DNA from 4 places in the Lysinibacillus sp. C5.1 genome. Region 4 is predicted to be linked to each of the others. Evidence: riboswitches for the same ligand, from Rfam matches in the RefSeq annotation. Region 4 holds a riboswitch; each other region holds the start of a gene.
What was found. A riboswitch is a leader RNA that binds a small molecule or an ion and turns the genes downstream of it on or off. The one in region 4 is predicted to bind cyclic di-GMP.
Positions count from the first base shown of each region.

Region 1 (4,727 bases), 350 kb from region 4:
ATAACCAATATAATAAATAAAAATTAAGTACACGCTAAAGATTAAAATATTCAACATTTTTATTGCTCCTTAGTTCTTACATTATCCGTTCATCACTACTCCACCATTAGGCGTTAAAATCTGACCTGTATAGAAATCAGCGTTGTCAGAGGCTAAAAAAAGTACACTTTTTGCGATTTCCTCAGGTTGTGCCAAGCGTTTTAATGGATACTTTGCAGATTCCTCTTCAATATAGTTCTCTCCAAATTCTTGTAGGATATCTGTGAGTGTCCCACTAGGAGCTACAGCGTTTACTAAGATGTTGGGCGCTAATTCTCTTGCCAAAGCTTTCGTAAATGCATTAATGCCGCCTTTTGCAGCTGAGTAATGCGTAAACTCTTCACAACCTAGACTACCAATATCTGAAGAAATATTAATAATCTTGCCTTTGTTTCGTTCCTTCATTCGTTTCGCTGCTTCTCGGCAATTATAAAAACATCCATAAAGATGTACTTTAATCATTCTGTCCCATTGTTCGTCTGTTAAATCTAGCACGCTAGAAGCTTGTGCAAATCCTGCATTATTTACAAGAATATCAATCTGTCCTAGATGACTATCCATGTATCGGAACATGTCCTGTACTTGATGAGAGTCTGATACATCAGCACGGTATTTATAAGCTCGTACACCTAGCTTTTCAGCCTGTGCTCGCACTTCTTCTGCTTCATGATCGTCACCAATAAAGTTAATCAATACATTGGCACCTTGTTTTGCGAATGCAAGTGCAATTGCTTTTCCGATGCCCTTACTAGAACCAGTAATCAGAACATTTTTTTGTGCTAAATTATTTTCCATTTTCATCATTCTCCAATTTGAATTTTGCTACAAGCGCTTGTAATTCTTGTGCTGTTATTCCTAAAGAAGAAGAAGCCTCTTTCACTTCTTGCATCGTCGTTAATTGTTCCTGTGTCGCTTTTGACACATTAGATGAAAACTCTGATGAAAGCTCCGCTGATTGTTTAATGTTATTGACAGACGCTGCAACTTCCTCTGACGAAGCAGAAATTTGCTGAGAGGCTGCTGAAATTTCACGAATTTGACTAGCGACTTCTTCCGATGATGTAAGAATTTCTTTAAAGATTTCCCCTACTTCATCTGTATATTCCATACCTGCTTTTACATCTGCTTTTCCTTTTTCCATCACGACAATGGAAGCATTTGAATCGGATTGAATCGTACTAATTAGATTGTATATTTCTGTTGCTGATTGCGAGGATTGCTCTGCCAACCTTCTCACTTCATCTGCTACCACTGCAAAACCTTTACCATGTTCTCCTGCTCTTGCTGCTTCAATAGCTGCATTTAAAGCAAGTAAGTTAGTTTGATCCGCAATTGCTGTAATAAGACTCACAATATCGCTAATTTTATTCGTATTAACATGTAAGCCATTAATGGTTTTGCCAATTTGTTCTACTGAACCATTAATTAGCTCCATTTGGGATATAACTTGTTGCACGACTTTATCTCCACGTTCAGAAGCAAGAGATGCTGCTATAGATGATTCGGCAGCAGTATTTGCTGAGTCAGCTATTTGTTGAATACCTGTTGCTGTTTCTTCCATAGCTGCAGCAGTTTCTTCTGTCATCACCATAGATGCTTCCGCATTCTCATTTATACGTTTCATATCCTTTGCAATATCGGTAGAACTGTTAAACGACTCTCCTGCATTGACAGTTAACTGACTTGCAGCAGAAGAAACATGATTAGATGTATTTCTAATATTTAAAATAATATGTTGCAAATTGGTAACCATCGTTTGAATAGATTGCGATAAGTTCCCTATTTCATCTTTTGTAATTTCTAATTCAACTTGTTGCAATTCACCATTTGCCACTTGATTTGCAACATCGACTACTTTCTTAAGAGGTTTTAATAGTCGATCGATAATTATGTAAAGTAAAATTAGTAAAATAATCAAACCAACAACTGCGATTGCAATTTGTTTTGTCATACTTGTTTTAATGATTGTATTTATGTAATCTGCGGAATAATCAATACCTAATAAGGCAATCATTTTGCCATTATCATCTTTAATAGGAGTAAATACTGTTCTCCAAGCACCAAATTGATCTTCGAATACGTTCGTCACTTCAGACTGATTACTGTCAATTGCACGCTTAGCTGTTGCTACATGTTCATCTGCTAAATCTTCGAAAATCTCACCAGCTTCATAAACCTCATTCAAGTTGGATGTATACCCTATCGGATTAACACCTTTATCTTTCATATCCCAAATATAACTCCAGCTCATTATCCCCTGTTCTTCCTGAATCATATCTAGCTGTTTTTGGAGATTTTTAAAATCGGGATTACTTTCCCCTTTTTCAGTTAATAAATGTTTTATCTGATCACTATCGAGATTCATAGCTGTCAATATACCAACACTTTTTAACTCTTGTTCCAAATCTACATTCATTCTTTTGTTAAGCTCACTAATACTTTGCGTTGTGACGATAGAAATCAACATTAAAACAATAATTGAAACTGTAAGTAATAATTTGTTTTTCAATGAAACATTTTTTAAAAATTGCATAGATAATTCCTCCTCTTTATATTTTATAGGTCAAAAAAAAATAACCTATTTCAAAAGAAATAGGTTATTAAAGATAAAAAAATAATAAATCCCAATAACTACTAATCTTTTGCAACCCAGCCATCATAGCGTTATCTGCCTTAGACCTGTAGCTTTGCGTCTCTACCTTTCAGTAGATTTGCCCTTATTTCTCCTCAAATTAACATAATAGTAAAAAATAATCAATACAGCTTCCAAAATTACTATTTAGTCCATGCTCTTATTTTACTACTTATGTACAAACAATGAAATAATTACTATGTAAAAATATTCTTCTTTATTGTAAAAAGTCCTGACAAAAAATAAGCAGCGACAACGTAAACATACGTTATTGCTGCTTAAATTTCTGATAAACACTTACCCCTAAATGTTTATTCAATTATGCAAGTTGTGTTACGAGTAAGACAGCTGGAATAAAGGATAATGCAAAAACGCACATATACCATACAGAAGTACGGCGTAATGAAAAACGAACTTTTTTACGTTCTGCATAAAAAATGTCTAACATAACAGCAACTATTAATGGAATACTAATGCAAGAAATAGCAATTAAAATAAAATCAAAAAATATCATAAAAAGCACCCCTCTATTCATGAACATTTCTTTTCCATTTGTGACAACTTTGTGTCAATTTCATTGTACACAATTCCGTCACATTTATCAACTGTTCAAAGAAAATAATGGTGATTTTACAATTTATTTTTTATTGCTTTTATTGTTATTATGTACTTCATCCAATACAAACAAAGGCGGGACGCTTACTGTAGGTAAGCATCCGACCACAATTCACTTTAACAATTTAATACTTAATCTCTATATTTATATGTTAAACCTTTTAAAAAGTTTCTCACAAAGCGATCGCCACATTCTTTGTAATTACGATGACTAGGATTTCTTAAAATCGCGCCTAACTCACCTTTCGATACTGTTACGCCACCTTCATATAAAATATCAAGCATATCTTCCGTTGTTAAAGCCATTGCAATTTTCACTTTTTTCAAAAGCATATTATTTGGGCTTTCTTTCCCTGTAACCGGTGGTGGCCCTTCCTGTGGACCTTGTTTTGATTGTTGAGGGCCACGTTTAAAAGTAATTAAACCATTTAAAAATGCCTCTACCATTTTGTTATTACATTTAATGTAATTCTCTGGGATATCTTCTTCATCTTCTTTAATTTTGATAAGCATGTTTAATACATCCTCTTTAGTGTATTTCATACCACCAAGCTTAAAAATTTCTACCATATCCGTATTTTTAATATCTAGTGCATATCGTAAACGAATCAAAATATCATTATTCGTCATAGCAAAACCTCCTTGATTTCCTTGCAAAATCTGAATTTATAAGAGCCAGGCTTTATTATAACAGAGTAAATTGTATTTTTAGCTAGCTTTGCAATTATTCCTCGCCTATAGTATGTAGATTGCACATTTCCTTGTTTTTAAATGTATGAAAATCAAACTGCCGACCATTCTAATAGCACAAGGAGGTGAGAAAAATGGCTAATAAAAATCGAAGTTCCAATAAACTTCAAGTTCCTGGTGTACAAGAAGCTGTTAATCAAATGAAATATGAAATCGCACAAGAATTCGGCGTACAACTTGGGCCAGATGCTTCTTCTCGCGCGAACGGTTCCGTAGGTGGAGAAATCACGAAACGACTTGTAGAAATGGCTGAAAAAAGACAAAAATAAAAGGTGCCAGGCACTAAAACAATTCAGAATTGTTTTAGTACCTGGCACTTACTTTCTTGCCCCTTTTATCATGACGAAGATGAATACTAATAAAAGAATAAGTAATGCACCTATAATTACGTATCCGACCATACTTGTTATTCCCAAAACACTAATACTCCTTCCATACATAAAGTGGAACAAAAAATTTACCAATATAGTACCGCTATATTTCCACTTTAGTTTACCTATTTAAAATACCCTTCTACTTCTATTTCTTCAACTAAACTGCTCTATTAGTATAATAAATTTAACAACTAGAGCTTTCTATTCATTCACAGTAATTTCATTTTTTCCGATAAATACAATTTATAAACTTTTATTTTTAGATTGTGGCTCTCATTTTCAATTCCACACCTTTAGATACTACGCTTTTCCTTAAA
Region 1 covers NZ_CP066226.1:4,066,863-4,071,589, forward strand. The annotation lists gene I5435_RS20040 (sodium:solute symporter family protein) at 1-57, opposite strand, end outside; gene I5435_RS20045 (SDR family NAD(P)-dependent oxidoreductase) at 82-834, opposite strand; gene I5435_RS20050 (methyl-accepting chemotaxis protein) at 824-2,572, opposite strand; cyclic di-GMP riboswitch class I at 2,680-2,765, opposite strand; gene I5435_RS20055 (hypothetical protein) at 2,991-3,185, opposite strand; gene I5435_RS20060 (YehS family protein) at 3,419-3,916, opposite strand; gene I5435_RS20065 (alpha/beta-type small acid-soluble spore protein) at 4,111-4,305, shown strand; gene I5435_RS20070 (MFS transporter) at 4,704-4,727, opposite strand, start outside.
Region 1: another riboswitch for cyclic di-GMP. It lies ahead of I5435_RS20050 (methyl-accepting chemotaxis protein); the one in region 4 lies ahead of I5435_RS18270 (NPCBM/NEW2 domain-containing protein).

Region 2 (4,727 bases), 470 kb from region 4:
ATGGATCGTTTTGAATGCCGTAAGCAAATTGTTGCCGATTTACAAGAAGCAGGTGTCCTAATCAATATTGAAGAGCATATGCACTCTGTAGGACATTCTGAACGTTCTGGTGCAGTTGTAGAACCTTATCTTTCCGCACAATGGTTCGTTAAAATGCAACCACTTGCAGATGCCTCTTTAGAACTGCAAAAAGACGAGGAAGGTAAAGTTCACTTCGTTCCATCACGTTTTGAAAACACATATTCTCGTTGGATGGAAAATATCCGTGACTGGTGTATCTCTCGCCAATTATGGTGGGGACACCAAATTCCTGCATGGTATCACAATGAAACAGGTGAAATTTACGTAGGTAAAGAAGCGCCTGCAGACGCAGAAAATTGGACACAGGATGAAGATGTGTTAGATACATGGTTCTCATCAGCACTATGGCCATTTTCTACAATGGGTTGGCCTGACGAGGCAAATGAAGAATATCAACGTTACTATCCAACAAGTACGCTTGTAACAGGATACGATATTATTTTCTTCTGGGTATCTCGTATGATTTTCCAAGGTATTGAATTTACTGGACAACGCCCATTCAAAGATGTATTAATCCACGGATTGGTACGTGATGGCGAAGGACGTAAGATGAGTAAATCACTTGGTAATGGTGTGGACCCAATGGATGTTATTGAGAAATACGGAGCGGATTCACTGCGTTATTTCTTAGCAACAGGTTCATCTCCAGGCCAAGATTTACGATATACAACGGAAAAAGTAGAATCTGTTTGGAACTTTGCTAATAAAATTTGGAATGCTTCCCGTTTCGCACTTATGAACATGGATGGAATGACATATGATGAAATCGACTTAACTGGTGAAAAATCAGTAGCCGATAAATGGATTTTAACGCGCTTGAATGAAACAATTGAACGTGTGACTTCATTAGCAGAACGTTATGAGTTTGGTGAAGTAGGTCGTGAACTATATAATTTCATTTGGGATGATTTCTGTTCTTGGTATATTGAAATGGCGAAACTACCGCTGAATGGTGAAGATGAGGCTGCTAAGAAAACAACTCGATCTATACTAGCTTACGTATTAGACCAAACAATGCGTCTATTACATCCGTTTATGCCATTCATCACAGAAGAAATTTGGCAACATTTACCTCATGAAGGTGAGTCAATTACAGTGGCAGCATGGCCTACTGTGCGTACGGATCTTCACTTTGCTGAAGAAGCAGACAATATGAAGCTCCTTATGGATATTATACGTTCGGTGCGTAATATTCGTGCGGAAGTTAACACACCTATGAGCAAAAAAGTACCGTTGTTCATTTCTGCTAAAGATAGTGCAACAGTTGCTACTCTTGAAGCGAATAAAGCCTACTTAGAAAAATTCTGTAATCCTGAGCCGTTAACAATTGGTGAAGGCTTAGAGGCTCCGAGTCAATCAATGACGGCAGTAGTAACGGGAGCAGAGCTATTCTTACCGCTTGTAGGTCTTATCAATCTAGAAGAAGAAATCGCTCGTCTAGAAAAAGAACTAGAAAAGTGGGCGAAAGAAGTGAAGCTTGTCACTGGTAAGCTGTCCAATGAAAAATTTGTTTCAAAGGCTCCAGAAGCATTAGTAAATGCTGAACGCGAAAAATTAGCGGATTATGAAGAGAAACATGCAGTAGTATTAAAACGTTTAGAAGAATTAAAAAACATGTAATAGCATAGTGATTTGAAGAAACAGCAGATGGCGAAATAGTCATTTGCTGTTTTTCTTTTTATGCATCAAAAGTTATGTATTGAGTTAGGAAAAAATATATAGTATTATCTATTTTAGTTAGTATAATAGATAAAGGCAAACTATCCGAAAGGGTAGGACGCAAAGCCTAGGGTCTAAGGTGAAGAGAAATGAGTATTTTTCAAACTATGATCGCCTGGTTACCATTAAATGAAATTTTTATTTAATTTTATGGCCATTCTATGTTGAGTAGAATGGTCTTTTACTTTGAATGCAAGAATAACGGAGGTTTATTATGTCAGGAAATATTGGAACAATTGTAGTGAAAGTAAACAAAGCTTGTGATGATTTAGATTTTGTGAGCGCTAGGGGAATTATAGAAGCAAATCTTTTAAAGTTATCGGAGGCTAAATATTATCGACTATTAAATGCAAGTGGACGGGTTCTTATTAAACATATTTTAGCGGATAATAAGGGACAAAAAGATACGAAGATTTCATTAACACGTACAGATTTACTAGTGATAAATAAGATTAATGAGTATTGTTCAAATTTTGATATTTCGATGCTGAAAAGAACATTAAAAAATTCGTTAGAACTAGTGCAAAGATCGGATGTTATGCCACTCTTAAATAATGATGCAAAAATAATTTTAGATGATATGGGAGCGCTATTAGGCATCCATCAATTACAATAATTTGTTGTTTATTTGAAAAAAATTAGTTAAAAACACACAAATGATCACTCCTACAGTGGTTTTCTGTGTGTTTTTAAATTTGTATCAGAATTGTTTGTGTGCCAGTCACCCTTTATACTGTAGTGAAAGGGAGTGTTTCTTTTGTTTACTACGATAAAAGCATGTACAGATTTTATTTTTACATTAAAGGCGATTGATCATAAACGTGAACCTTTAGTCATGATGCGTGAAGTATTGGCGCGTTTAGGGGACCCGCATAACAAGTTGCGCGCTATCCATTTAGCAGGTTCCAATGGCAAGGGGTCCACCGTAAATGTACTGAGAGAAATGCTAGAGAATGCAGGATATCGGGTTGGTGCTTTTACTTCACCACATTTAACACGTGTCAATGAACGTATGACCATCAATGGAAAACAAATTCCGGACGAGCAATTTTTACAGTATATGAATAACGTAGCTTCAATCATTGAGGCAAATTATAATGGGGACTATCCAAGCTTTTTTGAGGTCGTCACACTTATTATGTTCCAATATTTCGCACATGAAGAAGTGGATTTTGCGTTAATTGAAACTGGGCTCGGTGGAAGACTTGATGCGACCAATGTCATAACACCACTTGTATCCATTATTACAACGATTTCTTTAGAGCATACGGCCTTTTTAGGCGATACATATGCGAAGATTGCTTTTGAGAAGGCAGGTATTATTAAAGAAGGTGTACCCGTAGTGGTTGGTGTTAAAAATAAAGAAGCACTTGCTACGATTCAAAAGGTTGCACATGAACGTCATGCTAGGTGTCTTGTTCTAGGGCATGATTTTAACGTGATTGCACAGGAGCAGGAGATGGGCATGCAATCATTTCATTATCACAATGCGCATCTTGACCTCACAGATATTCAATTAAAAATGGCAGGGGCGCATCAAATCGCTAATGCGAGTCTGGCTATCACAACGATGGATTTATTACGTGAAAAAGGGCTTATTCATTTATCCGAAGAGTCAATGCGCCAAGCGCTACAACACGCACAGTGGGCAGGTCGCTTTGAACAGTTCCCTAATAATATTGTATTAGATGGTGCTCATAACTCAGAAGGAACTGCCGCATTGATTCGAACATTACAGAAGGTCTATCCAAATCAACGCTATCGATTTATTTATGCAGCTCTTTCTGATAAAGACCATGCCAATAGTATTGCGTTAATGGATGCAGTAGCAACTTCTATATCTTTTACACAAATTGGACTACCCAATGCCATGCCAGCTGAACAGTTAGCGATGTTATCAACGCATCAAGACAAACGATATAACAAAAATTGGAAATATATAGTAAGTGAAGTCATACAACATAAGGACCAACAAGATATTGTTGTGATTACAGGTTCGCTGTATTTTATAGCTGAAGTTCGCCAATGGATACAGGAGGGAGCACAATGATTCCTCAGTTCGATGATTATAAGAAAAAATGGGCTTTAACTAGTGATGATGTAATTAAGCCAGGGCTTACAGCGATTGAAGAAGCATTGGCACTTGTAGGGAATCCTGAAAGAACATTGCAAATTGTGCACCTTGCAGGCACGAATGGCAAAGGCTCAACATTAACATTTTTAGAGTCAATTGCGCAGGAACATGGCTTAAAAGTAGGCAAGTTCATGTCTCCATGCATTTTGAATGTGCATGACCAAATTCAAGTAATGCAACAACCTATTTCAGCACTAGAGATGGATCGCGTTTTTCATCAAATGAAGAATGCGGGGCTTAGCGGTAAACTAACGGATTTCGAACTTTTAACTGTCGCAGCGTTTTTGCATTTTGTCCATTGTGATGTCGATATTGCATTAATCGAAGCGGGTATGGGGGGCTTACTAGATAGTACGAATGTAGTGCAACCTATTGTCTCGATTATTCCGAGTATAGCGCTAGAGCATACAAAATTTTTAGGTCCAACTATTGAAAGCATTGCACAGCATAAAGCAGGGATTATTAAACAGCATCGACCAGTTGTAATCGGGGATTTACCTTGTGAAGCAAAGAACATTATTGAGAGAGAAGCTAATGCAAAGCAAGCACCTGTTCTAGAGCTGAACAATCAATTCCATATTGTGCGGATGCATGACTATGAGAACTATAAAAATGAGACTATGGACTTACATATCACAAATCTTACACGTCATATGAAAGGACCTCATCAAGCGAATAATATGGCATTAGCCATTACGGCATTTTTAGAAGTTGCGACTGCGCTAAATGTAGCAATCAACGTGGCAAGTATACGCCAAGGTATTGAAATGGCAAGCATTTTAGGACGATTTGA
Region 2 covers NZ_CP066226.1:3,243,027-3,247,753, reverse strand. The annotation lists gene I5435_RS15880 (valine--tRNA ligase) at 1-1,701, shown strand, start outside; cyclic di-GMP riboswitch class I at 1,826-1,927, shown strand; gene I5435_RS15875 (hypothetical protein) at 2,015-2,416, shown strand; gene I5435_RS15870 (bifunctional folylpolyglutamate synthase/dihydrofolate synthase) at 2,558-3,850, shown strand; gene I5435_RS15865 (bifunctional folylpolyglutamate synthase/dihydrofolate synthase) at 3,847-4,727, shown strand, end outside.
Region 2: another riboswitch for cyclic di-GMP. It lies ahead of I5435_RS15875 (hypothetical protein); the one in region 4 lies ahead of I5435_RS18270 (NPCBM/NEW2 domain-containing protein).

Region 3 (4,727 bases), 360 kb from region 4:
GCTCCGATTAGTGCCCCAATAAGACCAACCATAATCAATTGGCTTGCATCCGAACGTGTCATTTCATATAAACTCATTCCGTATGGTACAGCCCAGGAACTGATAAATCCTACATAACCTCCTACTACGCCAAAATGACAAAAAAATAGAGCCCATGCTTGGGGATTGGTAAATATTCTTTTCAGTAATACGGATGTTTTATCACGTTGTTCTTCATCGGTTACAAAAATTTGCTCGTTGATAAAGCGTGTTTTAGGCTTTTTTACAAGTACAAAATAAAGGACTAGGCCACACAGGGTCAATAGTAGTCCTGCGCTACAAAAGGCCATCCTCCAACCTAGTAAATCAATCCACGTGGAGAAGGGGACTGTCGCCAATAAAAACCCTAGACTTCCAGTCATACCTGCCAGACCAATTAAACGTACAAACTCCTTGCGATGAAACCATTGTGCCAAAATAAGCACCATATTAACCCAAATTGTTGCATCCCCTACTCCAGTCAGTATTCTCGAAAAAAATAGCATAAGTGCATGTGTACTAAGACTATAAATGATTGTACCGATCCCCGTAAGTGTCGCCCCTAAAATTAAAAAAGCATTAGGGCCGTAACGATCAGCCAAAATCCCCATTGGTACTTGTAAGCTTGTATATACAAAAAATTGGATACTTGTTAATAAGCCAATCGTTGCTGCCGTGACCTGAAAATCACTCATTAATTGGTCTGTAATTAATCCTGGCGCTGTGCGTTGGCTCGCCATTAACAAATAAGTTAACAATACAACAACAAATACTACCCATCTGTATTTGCTATTTTGTTTGTCCATGGATATCTACCCCTATTAGCTTTTACTAGAATATATGAAAGAGTGCCAGACACTAAAACAATTTTGAATTGTTTTAGTGTCTGGCACCGATTTCTCTATATTTTTAAGCTGACAAGGTTGCCTGCTTCTTGCACTAATTTATCCATTGTACTTAATTCGTCATCGCTAATTTCAACTAGCTCCTCAAACATTTCCACAGATTCACGTGAAATGAACGAAATGTCTCTCATTGCCACCATGATTTGCTGAGAGCTTGAAGATAATTCTTCTGTACTTGCAGATGAATTGGCATTATTTTCAGCAATAATTTTTGTCGTTTCTACAATTCTTTCGAACATCGTACCAATTTCTAAAATGGTAGTATTCGTTTGTGCAAACTCTTCCGTTCCTTGCTTCATGGATGTAACCACTCGATCCGTCTCTTCTTGAATATTTTTTACGATATTCGATACTTCAGCAGCGGACTGTTGTGATTGTTCTGCTAATTTACGAACTTCATCCGCAACGACAGCAAACCCTTTTCCATGTTCACCTGCACGAGCTGCTTCAATAGCTGCGTTCAATGCTAATAAATTGATTTGCTCTGAAATCCCTGTAATTACTTTGACAATCTTGCCAATCTCATGTGATTTTTCTCCAAGAATATTGATTGCATCAAAAGTTGTATTAATCGTTTGATCAAATTGCTCCATTTTCACCATCGAATCTTTGAGCTTTTCGTTACCTTCTTGCGTCAATTCTAACGTCGTATTCGATTGTTCTGAAATTTGGTTTGATCTTATAGATAGTTCTTCGATAGCCACTGTGATGTCTTCAATCGAAGTTGAACTTTCCTCAGTAGCTACTAATTGTTTTTTTAACCCTTTTCCTACCTCATCAATGGCTGCTCTAACGATATCAGCCTTCTCCGCTGCATACTCTCCATGTTCAACAAGATTTTGACCTTTTTCATTTATATTTTTTTCGTATAGATGAAATTGCTCTTTTAATTGACTTGCAGATAATTCCTCTGCCCCGTTTGTCACTTCACTCTGACTATCAGCCTGACGTTTAAGCGAAAAATATCGGTAAGCAAAATACAAGGACGTGCATAATAAAAATACTATAATCACTAGCATAATAGCATCCATGATATAAAAATCTCCTATTCTCTCTACCTATGATGTTTTATAACTCTTTTACAATAATATAAATTCCATCAGCTACAGTCGCTGGGATATCGTTTAAATGCTCATTGCTTTCGTATTTATGAACAATGAAATCCCCTTCAACATTTACATACTTTTCAAATCCATGATACTTCTGTAACAAGCTCATTGACTTCGGATTTGTTGCTTCAGCTAACACCAGTCTTAACCCTTCTTCAGATGCTTTTTGAACTAAAATATCACCTAACGTTTGTACAATTTCATGGCGATTGTGCTCAGCGATGACACCTAATAAAAATAAATGCAGCACTTCATTATCTTCCATTTCTTTTCCATAACGTTGTTTATAGTCATTTAAGAAACGAACATCGATATCCTCTAATACATCCATCACTATATTCATATCAGAAAACGTGCCACTAAAAATAGGACCTTCATGTATTTCCAGTGCGTTTGTATCTCCAACTAAAGCGCCTACTACATTACGCTCTGCATCGAGCGCAACAACACAGTATCCTTGATGCACATTGTCTTCAATGTATTCTTTCGTGAATTGGTAGAAATCATCATAAGGTAATTTTAAGGAGTACCCGATTATCGGTTCTTGCACCCATTTACCGGCTACATCTACTCCAACAAATGTTTTTGCTAAACATGTTGCCGCTTTTTCAATTAAGTCTGGTTGGTCTTTTGTAATGATTTCATATGTATATACATCTTGTAATGTTGGCATCATAAATTCCTCCAAATATGCTTCTAGTGATTTAAAAACTATCGTGTTGCTAATTGTGATACATTGTCAACTACTGTTCCTGGGAAATTCACTCCCTCTAAAGCATTTCTCACTTGCACATAGGCAATTTTAGAGGCTGGATTGACAATATAGATATCTTTGAAGCCAAGTGATGCGTAAAACATTAATGTTTGCCCTAGCTCCGCTGAAACTTTAGATGGAACAGGTGATTGATACGTTGCATCAACTACAAAGGTATAGGATTTTTTTGGTACTTTCGCCACTGTCTCTTCCAAATCTTTTATATATTCCTCTACAAGCTCTGTTTTAATAAACCCATGAACTTGAACGTGTACTTCTTTTTTTGCTTCATAAATCGCCATATTATATTTCGGTTTATCAACGACTAACATTTTTAATCTCCTTTTTCATATAGTTTTTTTACTATTCTATACTAACAAGACTTTATTAACGCTATAGTTCTTTAATTTGTCCCCTTTTAGGAAAATAAAAACTACCCTTATTATAAAAATTAAGGATAGCCAAATAATCGTTTATTTTTTGGCAACCCGACTATCATAATCCCAATAGGATTTTAGACTCGTAGCTTTGCGTCCTTACCTTTCAGTAAGTTTGCCTTTTCATTTTCTTAAAATAATACTAACATTATTACAATTTTACATTATAAATTACATGTCAATTTTTGTCGACACTAGTAATATTATCTAAAGAATATTAGGTAAATATAAGTAATATTAAGATACTACGTAGTAAGAATGTAGTACGTGCCAGTCACTCAAACAATTTAGAATTGTTTGAGTGACTGGCACCTATTCAAATTGATTGAGCAATTCGCGTACTTCATCCGTTGTCTTTGTATTCATTAACTGATTTCTTAATTCACTTGCCCCGCGGAATCCTTTAACATAGATTTTGAAAAAGCGATGCAGCGCAGTAACTGAGCGTGGTAGCTCCTCAGCATATTGATCTTGAAGATCAAGCTGTAATCTTAAAAGATCAAGATATTCTTTACTACTATGTTCCTTTGGCTCTTTTTCAAAAGCAAATGGGTTTTTAAAAATACCTCGTCCAATCATCACGCCATCCACACCATATTGTTCAACTAGCTTCATACCTGTTGCACGGTCAGGGATGTCTCCATTGATTGTTAATAGCGTATTTGGTGCAATTTGATCTCGTAATTTTTTAATTTCCGGAATTAGCTCCCAGTGTGCTTCTACTTGGCTCATTTCTTTTCTCGTACGCAAATGGATTGATAAGTTAGCGATATCTTGTTTTAAAATATGTGTAAGCCATTCCTGCCACTCATCCACTTCTGTGAAGCCAAGTCTTGTTTTCACACTGACAGGCAGTCCACCCGCTTTCGCTGCTTGAATAAGTTCCGCAGCAACATCAGGACGTAAAATAAGACCGCTTCCCTTGCCTCGTGAAGCCACATTCGGTACAGGACAGCCCATATTAATATCAACACCTTTAAAACCAAGCTCCGCCATACCAATACTCATTTGTCTAAAATATTCAGGATTATCTCCCCATATGTGAGCAACCATAGGCTGTTCATCTTCAGTAAAAAGCAAACGTCCTCGCACACTTTTCTGACCCTCTGGATGACAATAGCTATCTGAATTTGTAAACTCGGTAAAAAATACATCTGGTCTACCTGCTTTACTTACGACATGACGAAACACAACATCCGTCACATCTTCCATTGGAGCAAGTACAAAAAATGGTCGCGGTAAATCCCGCCAAAAATTATTCGTCATATTTTACTTCAAACCCTCTCATTATAGGATATTCGGTTATTCACTTATCCCCTAAAACTTCATTGCTTCTACTTCTAAAAACGAATCGTCCTTAACACCGTAATGCTAGTTTCAGCAATAAAGTCATTATTATAGTATAACCTAGCTTTTGTTATTTATCTTCATACAGTTCCTACTTTAATTAGATTTCTAACTTCTAAAATCAGGAAATACTATGCACTAGCAGCTCGTGTTAAAA
Region 3 covers NZ_CP066226.1:4,071,990-4,076,716, forward strand. The annotation lists gene I5435_RS20070 (MFS transporter) at 1-824, opposite strand, end outside; gene I5435_RS20075 (methyl-accepting chemotaxis protein) at 920-1,954, opposite strand; gene I5435_RS20080 (hypothetical protein) at 1,992-2,705, opposite strand; gene I5435_RS20085 (hypothetical protein) at 2,744-3,118, opposite strand; cyclic di-GMP riboswitch class I at 3,266-3,353, opposite strand; gene I5435_RS20090 (tRNA dihydrouridine synthase) at 3,536-4,489, opposite strand.
Region 3: another riboswitch for cyclic di-GMP. It lies ahead of I5435_RS20085 (hypothetical protein); the one in region 4 lies ahead of I5435_RS18270 (NPCBM/NEW2 domain-containing protein).

Region 4 (4,727 bases):
AGTGTTCACTTAAATCTAAACCGAGCGCTTCAGAAGAAAACTCGACTAAATATTGTTGTTTAGAACGTTCGCCATCTGTTAGCGTGACATTTTTTTCGCGGTAAAGAGCGTTTAATTTTCCCCAATAGCCAGGGCTATACATTTCAAGTTGCCAGTAAACGGCTAGTTTTTCAAACAAACCTTGATCGTTATAATCTTTTGTGTTTTTTTTCAATACGTTTTTATAAACATTCGCTTCATATGGAATGCGTCCATCGATTTTCCCGTAAAGTGCTGACATATGCTGTGGAAGCATATTGTTTGTTACTTCGCCGATTGTTCGTACACCTATATCCATACGGTGACCGATTTCATGGATAAGCCCCCATGAACCGCCTTTTTCTTCTATCGGAACTAAAATATCAGCCACAACATCATCCAGTGTGCCAATATGATCGCCAGCTGCATACATGTACGCATAAGGCTGTGCAAGTCGTACGTTTTCTCTTATTAATTTTGGATCATGTTTTTCACTGCGCCCATCTAAACCGTAATACTTAAATAATTCGTCCATAAGGCGATTATACGATTCAATGGTTTGGAGTGGGCTATAGCCATTTTCTATATAGGTTTTGTAAGCACCTGTTGCAGTACCTGTCCAAAATAAATGGTCACCAACGACTTCTACAATATCAAGCACTTTGCGATCTTCAACATTTGGATGCTTCGCTATATCTTCATCAATTTTTTTCTTATAGTCGATTAAAAATTGTTTGAACTCCTCTACGTTTGTAGACTTTGTTGCAAATGGAATTCTCTCAACACCTTCGAATCTTAAGGTCGGTGCTTTACCTTGCTGTTCCGCTGTATAAGGATTTTCAATATAGATTGTGCCACCAGGTGTAACGGCCTTCTTATTATAAGAAGTTTTAGGGATGGCAGGAACAGTAATGACGTTTTTACCGACTTTTAAGCTGACACCTTGTCGCCAACTATTCCAAGCACCTTCTTGTTGTGAAAATGCCAAGCGTGGTAACGGACCAGTTGTTGATGCGTCAACGTAAACGGTAATTTGATCACCCGGTTGGGCAGCAAGGCCAGTTGGTTGTAAATTGTTACCGAAGCCGAATTTCAATTGTTGATTGGCATGTTTGACCATATCCCCGTGTTGCTCGGCTACTATAATTCTTCCTTCTGTAACCACTTCACCGTTCATTATTTTTTTAGCTAATTCGATATTGTCTTTATAAGTAGCATATAGTGGATGTGTTTTCGCTTCTTCTTCTAATGCGTTAATATGTTCGATGCTGTTGAATGCAGGGGAAACTGTATTCATCGTTCCGTCAGTAAATAACTGCGCCATTTTATCGTTTAATGCATCTTCTTTATAGAAGGCTAATTCACAAAGTGTTGCCCAATTTTGATTGGATTTAGTGAATTTAAATTTCACCCGTTTAAATGTCGTCGGTGCAAATTTTGCCTCTACTAATCCTGCGACCATGTTATGTTTACCTGTTGAGACAAGTTCATAGGTTTCGCCTTTTGACGTTTGGGAAGCGTAAATTTCAAATTCCTCGGCAAAGCCTTTACGGTCAGAAGGTCTTGCTCCATAAATAATACGATTTAATGTAACAGGTTCTATAAATTCAACTTCTACTTCATTTGAGAATGTAGCTGTGTTGCTTTTATTTGTTTCCCAATATGTATGAACATCGCCATCGATGGCATTTTTGATAATGGCGCTCGCATAGTGTCCGCCATTGTTGGTAATTTCTTTAATGTTTGCCTTATCCATTCTAAATAACTTTGAATACGCTTCGTTGGCATAATGGCTAAATGACGAAGTTAGTGCAGTTGTCGCTGTAATTTTTTCATTGCTTAGCAGTGCTTTCGCATTGTCAATATCTTCTTTGAATTGTGCGTAGAAGGGGTGGCCTTGGGTTTCGACCTCTAATTGATTGATAGCATCTATGGTGTTGAATTTGTCACTTACAGCGCTCATTGTACTATCTGTAAAGAGTGTCGCCATTTTGTCAGAGACAGGATCTTCTTTATAAAATTGAAACTCGGATGCACTTGCCCAATCTTGATTTGCTTTCGTAAAAACAAATTTTAGTCGTTTAAATTCTGTAGGATTGAATTGGATTTCGACGATATCTCCAGTAGAACCTGTATATTGTCCTGATGAAACGAGTGTAAAATCATCGCCTGTATCTGTAGTGGAGCTATAAATTTCAAACTGCTGTGCAAAACCTTTTCCTTTTGTAGAAGATTGACGAGCTGCATAGACAATTCGATTTAATGTAGATGCTTCATGGAACTGAATGATCACTTCATTAGTGAAGGAGGTACTATTGGGTTTCCCTGTTTCCCAATGGCTGTTCATATCACCATCAATCGCTTTATCTATAGTAGAACTTCCATATTTTCCGCCGTTGTTCGTAATCGATTGAATGTTTGCTCTCGCTATTTTAAATACGTCATCGTATGCTTTTAAAATATCTGTTCCGTACAATTCAAATTTTTTCACCGAAGCGATGGAATAATTAGTACGAGCTTCGGCTGAAGTTTTAACTATATCTCCACTTGGATTTTCAGTGGCTAAAACATTCATTGGACCACCGACTAAATTTAAAGCAAGGGCAGATACTGTTACAATCTTTACTACTTTCATCTAAATTCCTCCTTATGCATTTTTCTTACAGAGTACATAAAAAAGCTACTCAAAAAAGAGTAGCTTTATTTTAAATAAGGCAATCATAAAAAATCCCACATTATAATAAATAGCACTAAAAAATGCCTTTCGTAAATTATATTAATATACAATTATCAGTGGGTTGTGTGTTACGTCCTTACTAAACAAAAAGTAGTATGTACTCTTCGGCAACTGGCAGACATAGTTATTAAAAACCTTAGTCCCTATAGCTTTGCGTCCCTAAATTTCTTTAGGTTTGCCTATTCAATTTTCTACAATAAAGAATAGCATAAGGAAAATCATTGCCAAAGTACAATTTGCACTATATTTTACCACCTATAATTCGGGTAAAATGGCGAGGTTTTTTTTATTGGGCGAAAAATAATGTCATTTAATGGTGGTTCATTTGTTATGTGTAAAAGACTTTAGTAAGAGAAAAATGGTTTATCTGTAAACTACTTATGTCATGGGTACTGATATTGAAAATATTTACAATAGGTGAAATAATAGATTTGATACTATTTAATGAAAGGAAATGGACTACATGTTATATAAATTAAATAAGTCCTCCTGGGATTATGAAAAGGTAAAAAGAGTGAGTCTTGATGCGATTGGTTGGAAAGAGAAGGATTTAGAAAGGTTAGTATCTAAACATCTGCAAGATTTTATTTCTAGCAAAGATTTAATGACAATATTTAACGAGCGTCCAAGACAAGAAGAACCCGATATTTTAGCAGTTGATAAAGATGGCGATTTATATATATTTGAATTGAAAAGATGGGGTTCAAATCAAGAGAATTTGCTACAAGTATTGAGATATGGTCAATTATTCGGCAATAGTAGTTACGATGAGCTCAATGAAAAATACCTCAAATATAGCCAAGGTAATATATCGTTAATGGATGCCCATAAGCAGTATTTTGATAAAGACGCAAGTAATCAAATTACCCAAGAGATGTTTAATAATAAGCAACATTTCATTGTTATGACAAATGGCTTAGACCAACAAACGGTAGAAGCAATTATTTATTGGAAGAAGAATGGTTTGACTATTGATGCCATTGTCTACTGGATATTTGAAGTCAATGGTGAACATTATATTGAGTTTAATATGTATTCGCCAATTGAAAGTTATTTAGAATATGAGAGTAGCGCCTACGTTTTAAACACGAATCATACCAATAATCCACTAACGACAGACGAAATGTTAGATGAAAAGAAAGCAGCGGCTTATCATAAAGGATGGCAAGAAAAAATAGAAAAGATTCAAAAGGGCGATATTGTATTTCTTTATAAAAGCGGCGCTGGCATTGTAGGATACGGAAAAGGTTCCGGTAAATATAACAAGCAAGATTATAATGGCTATACTAATGCAGAGACAAATACACCTTTACAAGATTTTTGTAAATTAAAGCGTCCATTAAGTGCTTCTGAAATGAAAGCTATTTGTGGACAAGGTTTTAACTTTAGACAAACGATGTTCTCAATTAGTGAAGAAAATGCCAATAAATTAATGCGAGTAATTCAAAAACATTACTTGTAACATTTTAGGAGCGATATTTTAGCCGTTTAGCGTTACCGCGGTTAACGAGCTTCCATCACCATTTACACAATCTTCTACGTCATTATGCGTAGGAGGTTTTTTATTTTTGTTTGAATAGCAAGCGGCAGCGATATTGAACTGTAATGTTTAGTTCATCTTCCGTTCATTTTCAGTTCATGTTGTGTTCATGTTGACTCTATATTCTAAGAATGTAAAAAGAAATAGGAGGGGTTTAAAATGAACCTAGCTTTAAAAGAAATGAAGAAAAATAAAGTGCGATTTGTGATTTTAGGTTCGATTGTTTTTCTGGTGAGTTTATTAACCTTTATTATTTCGGGTTTGGCAAATGGATTATCGCAAGACAATGCTGCGCTTATTAAAGATTTGCCAGCGGGGCAGTTTTACATGAATGAAGATGCAGATGAAACATATAATCTGTCTAGAATAGATAGCAGTACCCAAGATGAAATTTTAAGCAAACAAAAAGATGCTGTTGCCTTTTCTATTCAA
Region 4 covers NZ_CP066226.1:3,714,273-3,718,999, reverse strand. The annotation lists gene I5435_RS18270 (NPCBM/NEW2 domain-containing protein) at 1-2,653, opposite strand, end outside; cyclic di-GMP riboswitch class I at 2,859-2,945, opposite strand; gene I5435_RS18265 (PDDEXK family nuclease) at 3,219-4,217, shown strand; gene I5435_RS18260 (ABC transporter permease) at 4,455-4,727, shown strand, end outside.